3 regions of the Brevundimonas sp. EU05-FHT14B07 genome follow, and region 2 is predicted to be linked to each of the others. Evidence: predicted binding sites of a transcription regulator. Region 2 holds the regulator's gene; each other region holds the start of a gene.
What was found. The regulator LexA, encoded in region 2, represses DNA repair genes until DNA is damaged. The targets are predictions, from matches to a motif close to ATGTTCNCNANNTGTTCT.
Positions count from the first base shown of each region.

Region 1: a site for LexA is predicted at 1,503-1,520, ahead of AC3WRC_RS05920 (ImuA family protein). Genes of this name have one in related genera too.
Region 3: a site for LexA is predicted at 1,173-1,190, ahead of AC3WRC_RS10540 (ImuA family protein). Genes of this name have one in related genera too.

Region 1 is NZ_JBYTCZ010000002.1:366,864-369,124, reverse strand. Features, by position in the region: gene AC3WRC_RS05925 (Y-family DNA polymerase) at 1-843, opposite strand, end outside; gene AC3WRC_RS05920 (ImuA family protein) at 740-1,414, opposite strand; gene AC3WRC_RS05915 (hypothetical protein) at 2,033-2,261, shown strand, end outside.
Region 2 is NZ_JBYTCZ010000003.1:180,286-182,546, forward strand. Features, by position in the region: gene AC3WRC_RS08745 (ComEC/Rec2 family competence protein) at 1-564, shown strand, start outside; gene lexA (transcriptional repressor LexA) at 545-1,243, opposite strand; gene trpC (indole-3-glycerol phosphate synthase TrpC) at 1,362-2,156, opposite strand; gene trpD (anthranilate phosphoribosyltransferase) at 2,153-2,261, opposite strand, start outside.
Region 3 is NZ_JBYTCZ010000004.1:29,417-31,677, reverse strand. Features, by position in the region: gene AC3WRC_RS10555 (hypothetical protein) at 75-278, shown strand; gene AC3WRC_RS10550 (DUF1810 domain-containing protein) at 304-744, opposite strand; gene AC3WRC_RS10545 (hypothetical protein) at 741-1,079, opposite strand; gene AC3WRC_RS10540 (ImuA family protein) at 1,218-1,973, shown strand; gene AC3WRC_RS10535 (Y-family DNA polymerase) at 1,888-2,261, shown strand, end outside.

The sequences.
Region 1 (2,261 bases), on a different contig from region 2:
GTTCTCCAGCCGAGCCATAGTGTCCTCAAGCAGGTCGGACAGTACGCGCTTTACGTCAGCGTCAGTCGAGATGGGCTCGAAGAAGACCCGATCGACCACAACAGGCGGCGTTGGACGATGCGGGGTGATACGTGTGTCTTCATCACCCAAGATACGCGCCAACCGCGCAGGAAATCCGGCCCCGAAACGGGCCGCCAAGGGCGCTCGCGGGCGGTCATCCAAGTCGCCCAAATTTTTCAGGCCCGCCCGACGTAAAGCTAGCTCATCGCGTTCATCAAGCTCCAAAGCGGAGACAGTCAGACGACGGACCATTGCGCGTTCGGTTGCGCAATCGAACACGTCATGCGGCTGTCCAAATCGACTGAGCGCACGCGCCGCCTGGGGTGTGGATGCGAAAGCGCAACGGCTCTGCAAACCTAATCCGCGCCCACGCAACTGGACGAGTTGAAACAGTTTCTTCTCGCCGCCGAACAGATGTGTGCAACCGGTCACATCCATCATCAAACCGTGCGGCGGATCTATTGTGATCATGGGCGAAAAACGATCGAAGTCCTCTAGAACCTGAGCAAGCCAAGCGTCGTCCGCTTCGGGCTGCGTCTCTGCGACCTTCAGCACAGGGAGGCGCGCACGCGCATCAGCCAGCGTCTGGCCGGGACGCAGCCCTTGGCGCGACGCCTCAGGGCCGACGCTGCTCAGCCGCAGAGCGCCTTTGACCTTCTCCACCAGCACAAGCGGCGCTTCAGGCGTGTCGGCGCAGGCTTTCAGTTGTAGCCTGTCGCTGGGAAGCCAAGGGAACCACACGGCCAGATAACGTCGCCGGCTCGACGAATGATCGTCCTTCACGATCCCACTCCATGAGAGAGGCTACGACTGCCGCGCTTCCTCGATGACGCAAAAGTTTGGCGGAAAAGGCCGGCCGACCTGGCGCCCCGCCTTCCAGAGGGGTCGAGGCTGCGGATTTTATCGACCATCGACTTTCCGCCGCGCTGGGCTGGGGTGCGGCCCCTGCACGCGCCAAAAAAAGCTGCTTGCCGCCATTACGAGCCGCCAGCGACAGCCGCCGGCTAGCCGTGAGGCTTAGAGCCCGGTCTTCTCCCCATGCGCTCAGCAGCACTACACCTATGCCGCGCGTGCGCAGGGCGTCTTCACCCACACCCAAAAGGGTGCGGATGTCGCGAGCGCGAACCAACAAAACCTCATTGGGTGACAGGCCCATCTCATGCAGCCCCGCCCCATACGGGTGGCCGTTCTCGCCAGCGCCTCGATCATGAACGGCCCACAGGAAGCCCTGACCAGGCGTGATCGACAAAGCCATGCCCAAGCCGAAGCCGTTTACGGTCACGGCGTCCGCGGCATTCTCAGCGTAGAATTCGTGTGTTCCGGCAGGCGTCAGCACGGCCAGAACGCGTGCCATATCACCTCCGTTTAAGTCGCTATCAAACCTGCGCTTTATGAGAGGAGAAGAGTGGCGTGCTAGCGAAAAGCTTGAGACTAAATCTCGTTTGTTCATCATTTGTTCTATATGCGACTTCACACTCCCAACGAGTCAAGGTGAGAAAAGTAGCCCTCCAATTTTAGCTCAGCCGCTTCGTAGAGGGCTCCCATCTTGATCGGCCCGAACCGATAAGTTCTGGCGCGAAGTTGAGGCTTGGGCCTGAGGAGCGCTCACCCAGTTCGACGAAATTCGAGCAAAGGCCGAAAGTGTGAAAATCTATAGGCTTATCGGCCTTTCCCATTGCCCGCGCCGGTTCCAAGCGGAAACACCTTCCGGCCTATCCGGCCGGGCGTCAAAGCTAGAGATGCCTTGAGAAGGTGGTGCCGCTTAGGTGACTCGAACACCTGACCCCATCATTACGAAAGCGATAAGACGCATATTTATATAGCAAAATCAGCTATTTAAATCGGTCTTGGTCGGATTATTTTACCTAAAGTTTCTTTGATATGGGCGGCATACTGGGAGGACGTGTGGCCTAAATAGTGGGGTAAATTCAACAACATCAACCTCATTTCCACATCACACCCATTTTCCATCATGCCCGCCCTCACACCTCAAAATTTCAACCACTATGACACCACCCGTGTGTCTATTTCCGTGCGGGGTGATGGTGGCCGGAACTGGAATGAACTCGCTCGCCTTCCAGAGCTTGAGCGGGCGATTCGTAGCTGCCCAGATCGCTATTTTGTGACCCTAACAACCCGTCGGGCATTCACGCCAGGCATCATGACCGCTGAAGTCGGCAAGGTGTTGCATCGGGTCAACG
Region 2 (2,261 bases):
CTGTGGCAGGGCCGCCTGCGATGGATGGGACTGCCCTTCGCAGCCGCCGTCCTGATCTGGCCGCGTGCGCCGACGCCGAACCTCTGGATTGGCGATGGCGGAACAAACGCCGCCTTTCACCGTGACTGGGCGGCCGTCGTCATACGGCCTGGCGTGCGTGAATTTGCGGTGGATCTCTGGTCGCGACGACGAGGGCTGATCATGACGGACCGGTCGGAGACGGGCTGGGTCTGCGACCGCTTTTCCTGTCGACCGGGCACCGAAGAGGCGGTGCCCGTGGCGATCTGGTGGGGGCGGAAGTCGCCGAGCTCAGATCAGATGGAGACTTTATGCCGCGCAGCGCCCGTCGTCAGCGTCCGCGCTGTCGTCACCTCAATTCCAAGCGCCTGTCAGGATCGCCTTGTCCTGGACGGGGTGGATTTTGCGCGAGGCGGGGCAGTAGAGTTGTGGCGCGTCCGTTCGGGCGAGCCGAATCGATGGCGCGCGGTGTGGACGGCCGACGTTCGCGGCGACCGCCCCTGGGCGCGTCAGTCCGATCCGGACGTCAGTGATAGCGGCGCATAAGGCCGACCAGCTTGCCTTGGACCGCGACCTGATCCGAGCCGTAGATCTTGGTCTCGTAGTTGCGGTTGGCGGGTTCCAGCGCGATCGAGGCCCCCTTCTTGCGAAGGCGCTTCAGCGTCGCCTGCTCGCCTTCCACCAGAGCCACCACGATTTCTCCGGAGGCGGCGTTGTCGGTCGATTTGATCACCACCATGTCGCCGTTCAGGATGCCCGCCTCGATCATGGAGTCGCCCTCGATCTCCAACAGATAGTGCTCGCCCGAACCCAGCATGGATTCCGGGACCGGATAGCGCGCCGTTTCATGCTCGATTGCGTCGATCGGCGTGCCGGCGGCGATCTTGCCCATCAGCGGCAGTTCGCGGGTGTCGTTGGCCGCCATCGGGGCCGCAGGTCGGACACCCCCGCCGCCCTCGATGACGTCGGGCTTGAACCCGGCGCGACCGCGCGGCGCGCCGGCCGTCGCCTGTTCGGGCAGCTTCGTGACTTCCAACGCGCGGGCGCGGTGAGCGAGACGGCGGATGAAACCGCGTTCCTCCAGCGCTGTGATCAGCCGGTGAATGCCAGACTTGGAGGCCAGATCGAGCGCCTCCTTCATCTCGTCGAACGAAGGGGAGACGCCGGTCTCCTGGATGCGTTCGTGGATGAACATCAGCAGTTCGTGCTGTTTGCGCGTGAGCATCGCCAGGCCCTCATGCGCCCGCCGACGAATCGGAACGGGCCGTGAACATTTGTCGATGTTCTGTAAGTGTTCCTTGCTAATGTCAACTTAACGGCGAGGCTTGCCGCCGCGTGTCGGCTCAGACCGCCAGCAACTGACGGGTCGCCGCCTCGACATCGGCCTGCCGCATCAGGCTCTCGCCAACCAGGATCGCCTGGGCGTGCGCCGCCGAAACCCGCGCCACGTCGTCGGGCGTAAAGATGCCGCTCTCCGCAACCAGCAGAGCGCGCACCGGGCTGAGCATGGACAGCCGCTCCGTGGTTTCCAGATCGACCTCAAACGTGCGCAGCGAACGATTATTGACCCCCACCAGATCGCCACCAAGCGCACAAGCGCGCGCCATTTCTTCCTCGTCGTGGGTCTCTATGAGCGCATCCATGCCGAACCGTTCGGCTTCCGACAGCAGCTCGGCGGCCAACCGGTCATCGACCATGGCCAAGATGATCAGGATGCAGTCGGCGCCCAGGGCGCGGCTTTCGGCAACCTGCCAGGGATCGACGAGGAAATCCTTGCGCAGGCAGGGCAGGGCGACGGCCTCGCGGGCCTGGCCCAGATAGGCGTCGTCGCCTTGGAAGCTGGGGCCATCGGTCAGCACCGACAGACAGGCCGCGCCGCCGGCCTCATAGGCGCGGGCCAGGGCCGGCGGATTGAAGTCGGGACGGATCAGACCCTTGGATGGACTGGCCTTCTTGATCTCGGCGATCAGGGCGGGACGACCGGTTTCTTCTTCGGCGCGCTCCAAGGCGGCGCGAAAGCCGCGCGGGGCCGATGCGGCGCGGGCCAGGGCTTCGACGGCGTCCTGTGAGGTCGCCGCCTTGCGGGCAGCGACGTCCTCGCGCTTGTAGGCGGCGATACGGTCCAGAACGTCGGTCATGCGGGCTCTTCGCTTTCCAGCGGCGTGGAGGTGATGCGGGCCAGGCAATCCAACGCTTCGGCGGCTCGACCGTCGTCAATGGCGGCAGCGGCGAGCGCGGCGCCG
Region 3 (2,261 bases), on a different contig from region 2:
CGATCAGACTTTCGACGCGCCTGCTCAAGGAACCACCGCAAACCCAGAACATTACGGGAACACAGGAGATGATGATGACGGACAGTCACAACCCCAAACTCGAGCCCCATCCCAACGGCAACACGGAGAAGGACCCATCCGATTGGGTTACAGGCGGTGAGGCGATGATCCTGACGCAGTCCGACGAGATCGAGGCCTGGATGACGGCGCCGTGGGAGACGGCCAAGGCGCTGCAGCGCCCGCTGCCCGACGGCGCTTTGTCAGTTATCGACGCCTAGGCCACGTAAAGCCTCTGATAGTTGTTTAAAGACGATCCGGTCCCGTCCTGGCGGTCAACACAAGTTCTGCGGTCAACGGATCAGGCGAAAGGCCCCAGCGTGCGAGCGCCGCGTCGAACACGCTCGGATCGGCCGCCACGGCGGCGAATAGCGTCATCGATGATCGGAATTTGAGATCGTCGGGCGATCCGAACAGCTGAAGCACCGACGCCGCCGGCGCCGTGGTCGCGGTTTGGGCTGCGCGGATGAGACGCGCCCCTAGAACGGGATGCAGCAGATAGGCCTGCGCCTCCGCGAGCGATCCCATGCCATAGAAGGCGGCTGTCGAAGACTGTCCCAGCGACCGGGCCTGGGGGAAGACAAACCACATCCAGTGGCTTGTCTTGCGACCCGCCGCGAGCTCGGCCATCGCCGTTTCGATCACGGGGTCTTGAGCTAGGACGAAACGGTCGAGTGCTGTGGTCATTCGGCCGTCTCGCCCAGACTGGCGAACCAGTCTGCATAGGTAGTGTTTCGCGCCATGTGTCGATTGAGATCCGGCGAGCCGTCGGTCCACCACACAGGGCCCCGCTCACCCAACCCCACCTTGGCCTTGTCGACGCTGCGCCGCGCTGCGGCCAAAGCGTCCGTATCCTCAGCCGCCAAGGCCGTCCGCACCGCCCGGCGCGCCGACATCAGATCATGCACCAGTTCGTCCCTCGCCTCCGCCGACAGAGCAGGATTGGAGCACCGCCACAGCCGGCCTCGAACCACGAAATAGCGGCCGTCGGGGGTGGTGGGGTATCGGAGGGGCTGCGTCATCGTGGGGCTAACGCGCCGCGCCCGGGATGGCGCCGCCCACAGGGCGATCCACAACGCCGTTGCGATCCGCCTTGACTCTCACACGCTCGAATAAGAACAAATAAGGAACGTTCAGCTCGCATCCGGTTTCAGGAGAACATGTCCGCCGCCTCCCCATCCTTCCAGGCGCTCCGCGCGGAGATCGCCCGTATCGAGGCGGGTCGACGTCCGCCTGGCGGCGTGCTGCCGTTTGGACTGGCCGCGCTCGATCGCCGGCTGCCCGCCGGCGGCTTGGCGCTCGGCGCGCTGCATGAGGTGGCTGGCGGCGGCGACGGGGCCATCGACGGGGCCGTTGCCGCCTTGTTTGCGGCCGGTGTGGCAGCGCGCACCCAGGGGCCGGTGCTCTGGTGTGTGACCCGCCCGGACCTGTTCGCGCCGGCGCTGGAGCAGGCGGGGCTGTCTTCGAACCGAGTCATCTATGTGGAGGCCGAGGACGAGGCCGGATTGCTGGCCGCCTTCGAGGACGGCCTGCGTCACGGCGGCTTCGGCGCGGTCGTCGGCGAAGTGGCCCGCCTGTCCATGACGGCGTCCCGGCGGCTGCAGTTGGTCGCCGAGGACACCGGCTCTCTTGGTCTGGCCGTGCGACGATGGCGTCGTCAGGCCGATGCGGCGGACTTCGGCCAGCCGACCGCCGCCGCCACCCGCTGGCGGGTCACCGCCCTGCCCTCCGCCCCCCTGCCCGTGCCCGGCGTCGGCCGCCCGCGCTGGTTCGTCGAACTGATCCGCTGCCGCGCCGGAGCCTGCGCGGATTTCGAACTGGAAGCCTGCGATGAGACGGGTCGTCTCGCTCTACCTCCCCACCTGGCCGACCGATCGGCTGCGACGCTGGCTTGGACCCGACGCGCCGTCGCCTGAGACGCCCTTGGTCCTGGTCGGGCGCCAAGGCCGCAGACGCGTGGTGTTGGCCGCCGACCCCGCCGCCCGCGCCCATCGCCTGCATCCCGGCATGGCCGCGACCCAAGCCCGGGCCCTGGTCACCGATCTTGTCGTCCATCCCTTCGATCCGGCAGGCGACGCGGCCGCCCTGGACCAACTCGCCCTCTGGGCGCTGCGCCGCTATGCGCCGATCGTGGCCGCCGACCCGCCGGACGGCCTGGTGCTCGACGTCACCGGGGCCGGTCACCGCTATGGCGGCGATGAGGG